One region of the Fructobacillus tropaeoli genome, then DNA from elsewhere that is predicted to be linked to it. Evidence: riboswitches for the same ligand, from Rfam matches in the RefSeq annotation. Region 1 holds a riboswitch; the other holds the start of a gene.

What was found. A riboswitch is a leader RNA that binds a small molecule or an ion and turns the genes downstream of it on or off. The one in region 1 is predicted to bind lysine.
Region 2: it holds a riboswitch for lysine, as region 1 does, so the genes downstream of both, alr (alanine racemase) here and FT12353_RS05235 (amino acid permease) in region 1, are expected to answer to the same signal.

Annotation. Positions count from the first base shown of each region.
Region 1 covers NZ_BOJU01000003.1:219,950-224,491, forward strand. The annotation lists gene FT12353_RS05230 (TetR/AcrR family transcriptional regulator) at 1-391, shown strand, start outside; gene FT12353_RS05235 (amino acid permease) at 505-1,956, opposite strand; lysine riboswitch at 2,054-2,224, opposite strand; gene FT12353_RS05240 (hypothetical protein) at 2,244-2,864, opposite strand; gene trpS (tryptophan--tRNA ligase) at 3,000-4,016, opposite strand; gene FT12353_RS05250 (ketopantoate reductase family protein) at 4,148-4,542, shown strand, end outside.
Region 2 covers NZ_BOJU01000002.1:224,553-229,094, reverse strand. The annotation lists gene FT12353_RS03105 (exonuclease domain-containing protein) at 1-1,303, shown strand, start outside; lysine riboswitch at 1,413-1,565, shown strand; gene alr (alanine racemase) at 1,654-2,766, shown strand; gene lysA (diaminopimelate decarboxylase) at 2,819-4,120, shown strand; gene dapD (2,3,4,5-tetrahydropyridine-2,6-dicarboxylate N-acetyltransferase) at 4,229-4,542, shown strand, end outside.

The DNA of each region.
Region 1 (4,542 bases):
ACCATACCAACAGTTAAAGTGCTTTGCCTTTCATGACAAAAACCATTCCTTCAAAGAATTACTAAATTTTTTCGCTGAAAACGTTATTCCATCACTTTATGAAAAACATGAATTCCTTGGTGTTTTTTATTCAAAAGTAGCAGATCCAGCCTGGCGTCCCTACTTAAATCAACAGTACATCGACATGCTCATCCCCTACTTTGATGGTGCAAACGGAAACCAACATGAGTTAACCTCACAAACACTTGCTGAACTTACGATTAACCAAGTCATGGCCGCCATCAGTATCTGGCTCACGCAAGAAGAGCCTGTTAAGCCTGACATTTTTGCTCAACGCTTTATCTATCTTTTCTCAAATTCTATTCTTGATTTAGCTGAAATGAGCGATTAACCTATTAGCACTGATTTCTTTCACAAAAAGAGCTTCCACCCTAAAGGTGGAAGCTCTTTTATTAATTAAGAAACATAACCTACCCAACCGAAATCCGGCTGAATAACCAATTTTTAATGTTCAGCCTTTGAATCCAAATCAATTTCATCTAAAGGAATCAACTTTGACTTCTTAACAATCTTATAGACAATGTATGGAATCACGACAATTGGCACTGACAGATAAGTCATGCCAATCTTTTCCCAATCAAAGTGAGTAAAGGAAGTTGGGTCTTGCAAAACAATCACTACGATTGACAAAACAATGGCCAAAATCGGACCAAATGGGAACCAGCGTGCCTTATAGACCAACTTGTTCAAGTCCTTACCTTGGCGAACATAGGCACGACGGAAGCGCAAATGTGCTAAGGCAATTCCTAGCCAGGCAATAAAGCCAGACAGACCTGAAGCAGCAACCAACCAAGTGTAGGCTTCACTACCACCCTTAATGTCTGACAAGAAAGCAAACATGCCAACGAAGACCGTTAACAATAGGGATGCCCAAGGCACACCAAATTTTGACAACTTTGAAAATACCTTTGGTGCCTGACCCTTCTTGGCCAAGGCGTAAAGTGTTCGGTTAGCTGCATAAGTAGCTGAATTCGCTGCTGAAATAATTGACGTCAAGATAACTGCGTTCATTAATGAGGCGGCAAAAGCGATACCAGCATTCTTGAAGACAATCGTAAATGGTGAAACCGTGATGTCGTTGTTATTAGCAGCTGACAACAAATTTGGATCCTTGTAATACACCAAAGCAGAAATCACAAAGATGGCACCGATATAGAACAACAAGATCCGCCAGAAGACTGAGTTAATCGCCTTTGGCACTGATTTTGATGGGTCCTTTGCTTCACCAGCAGTAATCCCCACCATTTCTGTTCCCTGGAATGAAAAACCAGCAACCAAGAAAACCGACAAGACACCTTGGAAGCCACCAACAAAACCGTGGTTACCAACAGACAGGTTATGCATGACGTTTTGATTTGAGTGAATAACCCCAAAAATGGTCAAGACACCAATAATCAAGAAGAAGACAATCGTCACAACCTTGATTGTCGACAACCAAAATTCAGTTTCACCAAAAGTCGAAACGGAAAAGAGATTAATAAAGAAAATCAGTGCCAACACAATCGCTGAGAAAACCCAAGCCGGTACGTGAGGCAGCCAGAACTGCGCGACCAAACCAACCGCCGAGACTTCAGCCGCAATGGTAATCGCCCAGTTAAACCAGTAATTCCACCCAAGGGCAAAGCCCATAGCTGGTTCAATAAAACGATTACCGTATTCTGAAAACGAACCAGTAGTTGGCATATAAGTTGCCATTTCACCAAGTGAAGTCATCAGGAAGTAAACCATGACACCCATCACCAAATAGGCAGTAATGGCGCCCATTGGTCCAGCTTGTGATACCGTTGCTCCAGAGGCCAAAAAGAGCCCCGTTCCAATTGATCCACCCAAGGCAATCATGGAGACATGACGTGTCTTCAATTCCTGCTGGATGGCATTTTGATCTTGTTCAGCCATTTGCATGACTCCTTCATATGAATTTCAAACAATAAAAAAACCCGTTTTTGTCACAAAACAAAAACAGGCGGTAAATTCGTTCAATAATGATAGCAATGATTAGCAAAGCGCACCGTTAAAAACGACAGTCCGATGAATCTTCTTCACCGGCCCAAGGAAAATTTTTGACGCAAAATTTCCTTTCGGCAACTGCACCTTTCACCCTCAGTCTTTGTCTTGGCCAGACTCTTCAGGGCTACTCATTTTAGTTGCGACCTCTTTGTTTGTTGTTCCTACCATAACACAATTTAAATATCACCGTCAACTGCAAAAATGACTAACCAACTTTTAACGTGCTTTAAGTAAACCTTAGCAGCTAAACGGAAGTAAATATAGGCCAGTAAGAAAGCGCCCAACACCGTGGTAAAGGACAAATCACTACCAACCATCTTATTGCCAGCTAACACAATCCACGTTAACACAAAGACGGTCTGAATGGTGGTCTTGACCCAGTGGGCCACGTGAAATCGACGAACTAGGATGTTGTCAAATTCAAAGAAAAACAAGGCCCACATTGCCAATGATAAATCAGGCATCGTTTGATCTAAAGTTAACCCGTGATTCCAGGTTAAGAAAACTATTGCCGACCAAATAATCATACTGATAAAGAAAATTGTGGTCACGTTAATCGCCCACCAAGAGCCAACTTTAAAGCCCAAAGACCGAATGAAAAACGCCCAGAAAATATTAACTAACCAAATAAACCACAAACTTCCCATCACATTAGCAGGGCCTGCTAAAAATAAGAAATGACTAGCAATTTCTTGGGCTATAATGGCAAAAACAGTGTCCATTAATTCTAAAAAGCCACTATTGAAGCGCAGCATAATCGATAGAATAATAAAAAGTGCTAAAAAGCACTTTGACAAATATGGTCTCTTTTTTAATGGCGATATTAACACAAGACGGTCCTCTTCGATAAATAAATAACATTCTTATGTAAAAGAGTTTACGTCATGTAATAAAAAAAAGCAAAGTGCAACTATTGTAATCAAGAATTGTTCTTAATTAAAATAATTGATACCCATGGCTGCTCGAACCTCTTTCATGGTTTCTTCAGCTCTTTGATTTGCTTTTTCTGAGCCATTTTTCAACATGGCTAATACCTGATCCATGTTTTGTGCGTACTCTAACCGGCGCTCACGAATCGGTGCCAATTCAGCTTCCATCACGTCCAATAGGTGTTTCTTAAGCTTCATATCACCTAAGCCCCCAGCCTGGTACTGTTCCTTTAAATCTTGTACTCGCCCTTGATCGGGGTCAAAAATATCTAAATAGGTAAAGACGACGTTGCCTTCAACATGTCCCGGGTCCTCAACACGAATATGTGTTGGGTCGGTATACATTGACTTGACTTTCTTAGCTAAAGTATCTGGATCATCAGAAAGGTAGATCCCATTATTCAATGACTTTGACATCTTCGCATTTCCATCAATTCCAGGAAGACGGCCCTGTCCCTTTGGTGGGAAAACGCCCTCAGGCTCAACAAAAACATCTTTTTGATAAGCATTATTGAATGAACGAACTAATTCACGTGTTTGCTCAATCATCGGCTTTTGATCGTCACCAACTGGGACCTTTTTTGCCTTAAAAATGGTGATATCTGCGGCTTGAGAAACTGGATACGTTAAGAACCCAGCAGGAATCCCTTCCCCGAAGCCCTTTTGTTGAATTTCAGTCTTGACTGTTGGATTACGCTCTAACCGTCCTAATGAAACCAAATTCATAAAGTACATCGTTAATTCAGCTAAACCTGGAATTTGAGACTGGACAAAAATAGTTGATTTCTTTGGGTCCAATCCAACAGCCAAATAATCTAAGGCAACTTCCGTCAATGATTGTCTGATTTTTTCAGGATTACGCGCATTATCCGTAAAGGCTTGGGTATCCGCAATCATGATATAGGGATCAAATTCCCCAGAATTTTGCATGGCCACCCGATTCTTCAGAGATCCGATATAGTGACCGATATGTAGTTTTCCGGTTGGGCGATCGCCGGTTAAATAAATTTCTTTTTCCATGGCTTCTATTTCTCTTTCTAGTTATTAACCTTTCCATTATAACGAAATCAAACTCGACTTGCAGGATTCTTGTTTTATTGTTATATTATGAGAAAAAGATTAGAATGTTTTCACACTAAGGGGGAATCAATATGAAATATGCTGTTGTTGGTGCGGGTGCGATGGGCCTTCGTTATGGCCTCTTATTGCAAGAAGAAGCTGGCCTCGACGTTGATTTTGTCGAACCAACACAAGGTTCTGTTGACGTCATTAAGGCGCAAGGCGACGTGGTTTACCGATCAGTTGACCACGAAGACAAGACGCCAATTAAGGTGAATATTTATTCACCAGAAGAATATGAAGGTACCCCAGATGTCTGGATTTTCTTCATGAAGCAAATGCAGTTAGCAGATGCGTTGAAGCGCTTGCAACCTAAGTTCCAAAAGGGACAAACCGCTTTGGCAGCCATGAACGGTATGGGTCACATTGAAAAGATTCAAGAATATTTTGACGATGAGCACATTATTGGTGGAACAGCCATGATTGC
Region 2 (4,542 bases), on a different contig from region 1:
GCGTGTCCTGGTTTGGTTAGCCGAAAGTCCTGATTTAGCCCTCATTGATTTGCCAAAAGGTGTGCAAAATCAGCCTGGCTTGGCAGCAGTCCGTTCTGATGAAACGGGTCCGGCCTTTGTCAAAGCTTTTGACAAGGCGGCTCAGGCCGATGTGGTTCTTCTGACCTTTGCGGCCTTCTTTGCTATTTCGGAGGGGCTGGAAAAGGCAAGCAAGTACCAAGACCGGCCCGTGGCCATTTTGGAAAAGCCGATTGCGCTTTTGACCGCCATTCAAGAGGGCTTTGGCCTGACATTGCCTTTGAGCTTTTACCAAGACCAGGTAGCCCGCTTAGCTGATTTGGCAGCTAGCTTGCCGAAGAAGACACAGGGGCAGTGGAAGGTGGCGCTTCATAACTGGGAAGAGGCCAGCAATAAGATTGACGCCCAAGCCGAAGATATTGGTCTGGTAAAGACCGGTAAGGCGGTATTGAATCGCTTGTTGGACTTGGTTGATTTGGCCGCTAAGGCTGATTTTAACCACAAATTGACGCAAGCGGATTTGACGGCTAAATTAGCTAAGCTTTCGTGGCTATCAGCGCACCAGGAATACTTAGCCAACATCTCCTGGCACATCCAAAAGGAGCCGGCCGTCCAAAACCTAATTTTTGAGGTCAAGGCTGATTTGCTGTACCAAAAGTACTTCTTGAAACAGGTGGATAAAGTCCTAGTCGTTTCGTCTTATTTACCGGATGATTTAGCAACATTTCTAGCCCAGACGCCAGGCGCCCTGTTGCCGGAGAAAAGTGAATTCGAGGGGACAACGGATAATCAGTTGACAACGGTACTGACCACGAGCCGTAATGAAGACCAGCAGATTGAACAGCTGGTTTTGGCCAAGGTTCAGCACTTTGTTCTGATTGTGGAGGACCACGCCGCCTTGAAGCATTGGTACTACAAGTTATCGGACCGCTATGGTGATGACTATGTTGTCTATGCGCAGGACATTTCGGCGCCCCTCATTAAGGCCGCCCGCCAAAGCAGCCAGGAAGAACAGTCAATTTTGATTGTCCTACCAGAATACTTGTCGGCGATTTGGCAGCAAAGTCTACAAGTGCCAGAAGTGGCCGTCATCTCACAGGCCCATCGCTGGGTTGATGTGACGACGCTCACACCGCTATTGATTGCCCTTCAAAAACAAGAAAAGTCCGTTTTACTTGCTTCCTTTAACCAGGGACAGGTTAAAGCGCTTTCGGATCGATTGGCAACTGTTAATAGTCGGTACAAACGGGTAAAAGCGAACTTTTATCAAAAAAAGCTTTCATAAAATTAAGAAAAGACAGCCAATATCGGCTGCCTTTTTTGTTAAAAAGATAATTTATTTTGTCAGGAGTGTTGACATGAGAAAAAATCTCATGTATATTAATGGCAACTTAATAAGTAATAGAGGTCGCAACCAACAAGAGTACCGAACATTGTTCGCGAAAGGGGCGGTTGCCGAAGCTGATGGGGTCAGAGCCATTTTGCTGGGCCAATAGTTAAGAGCTATTGGACTGTCGCTGCAAATGCAGCGGGGAGCTATTCAACTGTTTTTTTGTGACTATTTTTAGACAATAATCCAAACGACAGGGATAAACCCCCGTTGTTTGGATTTTTTTATTGCCTAAGGAGGCTCACATGGTTGTCGCTAATCACCGTCCAAGTCGTTTATTGATTTCAAAGGCAGCGGTGGCCAAAAATTTAAAAGTTATGCGTGAGAGTAGCCACGCCAACTTTATTTTCATGACGGTGAAGGCCAATGCCTACGGCTTTGGTTTGTTGGAAATGAGTCAGGCTGCTGTTGAAGGTGGTGCTGATGGCTTGGCCGTTGCTGTGATGGATGAGGCAATTGCCTTACGAAAAGCCGGCTTTTGCCAACCGATCTTGGTTTTGGGCCTCACGTCTCCTGAATTTGCTCAATTAATGGCTGATTACCAAATCATTGCCACGGTTGCTGATCGTGAAACCTTGAAGCAGGCTGAAGCCAATTTGCGTCTCGGCGGTCCTAAGCTCCAAGTTAACTTGGCGGTCGACACGGGTATGGGCCGAATCGGTTTTCGTAACCGAGAAGAGTTGAGTGCGGCAATCGACGACGTTCAAGATGCTGATTTCTTACTTTACCAAGGCATTATGACTCACTTTGCTACGGCCGATGATGTTGATACGACATACTTTGAAGGCCAGCTAGCAACCTGGCATGAGTTAACCGATGGTTTGCCAATGCCACCGATGGTTCACTTGGCTAACTCGGCCGCAGCTTTATACCGGGTTGATCAGATGCCAATGGATGTCATTCGAGCAGGAACTTCGGTCTATGGTATTGAGCCATCCGAAGGGGTATTAAAGCCTGACAACTACCTGGAACCGGTCTTGACACTCGAATCCGAGGTGGTCATGATCAAACAGCTGCCAACAGGTGCCTCCGTTTCCTATGGTGCCACTTACCAAACCACCAAGCCCCAATGGATTGCGACTTTGCCAATCGGCTACGGGGATGGCCTACCACGAGAAACAGTTGGCTATGAAGTTTTGGTTAATGGCCAAAAGGCGCCAATTGTTGGCAAGTTAGCCATGGACCAACTGATGATTGCTTTGGAAGAACCCGTTCCGGTTGGAACTAAGGTGACTTTCATTGGTAAAAATCAGGACCAGGAAAACACACTAATTGACTTTTCCCACTATTGCGAAATTGATCCATGGGAAATCACCATTCGTTTCCAAGACCGCTTAGCACGGTACTTGGTTGATTAAGCCCCACCTAATAATATTTTGATTGAAAAAGAGAGAAGAAGGAAAGATTCTTATGTCAAACCACTTGCAAGTAAATGACCAAGACCAGCTCATGATTGGTGGCGTGTTAGCCACTGATTTGGCCAAGGAATACCAAACGCCATTGTACGTCTATGACGTTTTGACTATGCGTAAGCAGATGCGTGCCTTCAAGAAGGCCTTTGAACAAGCCGGTCAAAAAGGGGCCGTTGCTTATGCTTCAAAGGCATTTGCCTGCCAGGCAATGTACCAGGTGGTTGCTGAAGAAGGCTTGCACTTAGACCTCGTTTCCGCCGGTGAAATCTACACGGCGGTGGCTGCGGACTTCCCGATGGCCAATGTTTCTTATAACGGAAACAACAAGTCACTGGCTGATTTGACCTTTGCCGTTGAATCCGGGGTTGGCACGATTATCGTTGATAATTTCTTGGAACTTGACCTTTTGCACCGGGTTATGGCCGGTCGAGAGGGACAGCAAAATGTGATTTTGCGTGTGGTTCCTGGCGTGTCAGCCCACACCCATGATTACATTCAGACTGGTCAAGTCGACTCTAAGTTTGGCTTTGATTTGGAATTTGGTCAAGCTAAGCGAGCTTATGAAATTGCTGAAGGCGATGAAAGCTTGCACCTGCTTGGTTTGTCAGCCCACATCGGTTCTCAAATTTTTGAGGAAGATGGCTTTGAATTAGCCGGCCAAAAATTAGTTGACTTGTGTGCTTCATGGGATTACCAACCAGAAGTATTGGACCTTGGCGGTGGCTTTGGAATTGCCTACACGGACGCTGATAAGCCACGCTTACCAGAAGACCTCGTTTTGGCCTTACTGAAAAGCGTCCAGGAACAAACGGCTAAGAAGGGCATGACCCAACCGGATATCTGGATTGAGCCGGGGCGCTCAATCGCTGGCCCAGCCGGTTACAGCTTGTACACTGTTGGTTCTCGTAAGGATATACCGGGTGTGCGGACTTACTTGGCCGTTGACGGTGGAATGGGTGATAACATTCGTCCAGCCCTTTACCAGGCTGATTATCAGGCGGTCTTGGCCAACAACGTTCATGGAGCGCCAGCCGAGCATGTCCGCTTAGTGGGTAAGTATTGTGAATCGGGTGATGTCTTGATTCAAGACCAAGAATTGCCAGCAACAGAGCCGGGCGACTTGGTTGCCGTTTTGAATACCGGTGCTTACGGGTACTCAATGGCCTCCCGCTACAACCGCAATCCTGTGCCAGCCGTGGTCTTCGTTGAAAACGGCCTCTCACAACTGGTGGTCGAAGGTGAAAGCTTAGCTGATTTGACCAGCCACGACCGTGCTTACCAATTACCTGGTAAGTGGTAAAATCAGCTTTGGCGAGACTTGCTTGATTTCATCAGCCTGTCTTGCCAGGCTGAAAGAAACAATTGGATTTAAATAAGAAGAAAACAACTCGAAAAGGAAAACAAAAACATGACTGAAATGGATACAGCGGCGATCATTAATTACTTGGCAACTTCTAAGAAGAAGACACCAGCAAAGGTGACCTTAGCTGGTGATTTGGCTCAAATTACTTGGCCAAATGATGTGCAAGCCTTTATTGGAGAAAAAACTGGGACTGTTTTTGGCGATATGCAAGTGATCCAACCAATTTTGGATGACAACCAGGCAGCCATTACCGACTACCACGTTGAACTAATTGCCCGTAACTCCGGGGTGCCATTGTTGAACACCCAGCACTTGAATGCCCGCATTGAACCAGGAGCCTTGATTCGTGACCGAGTTCA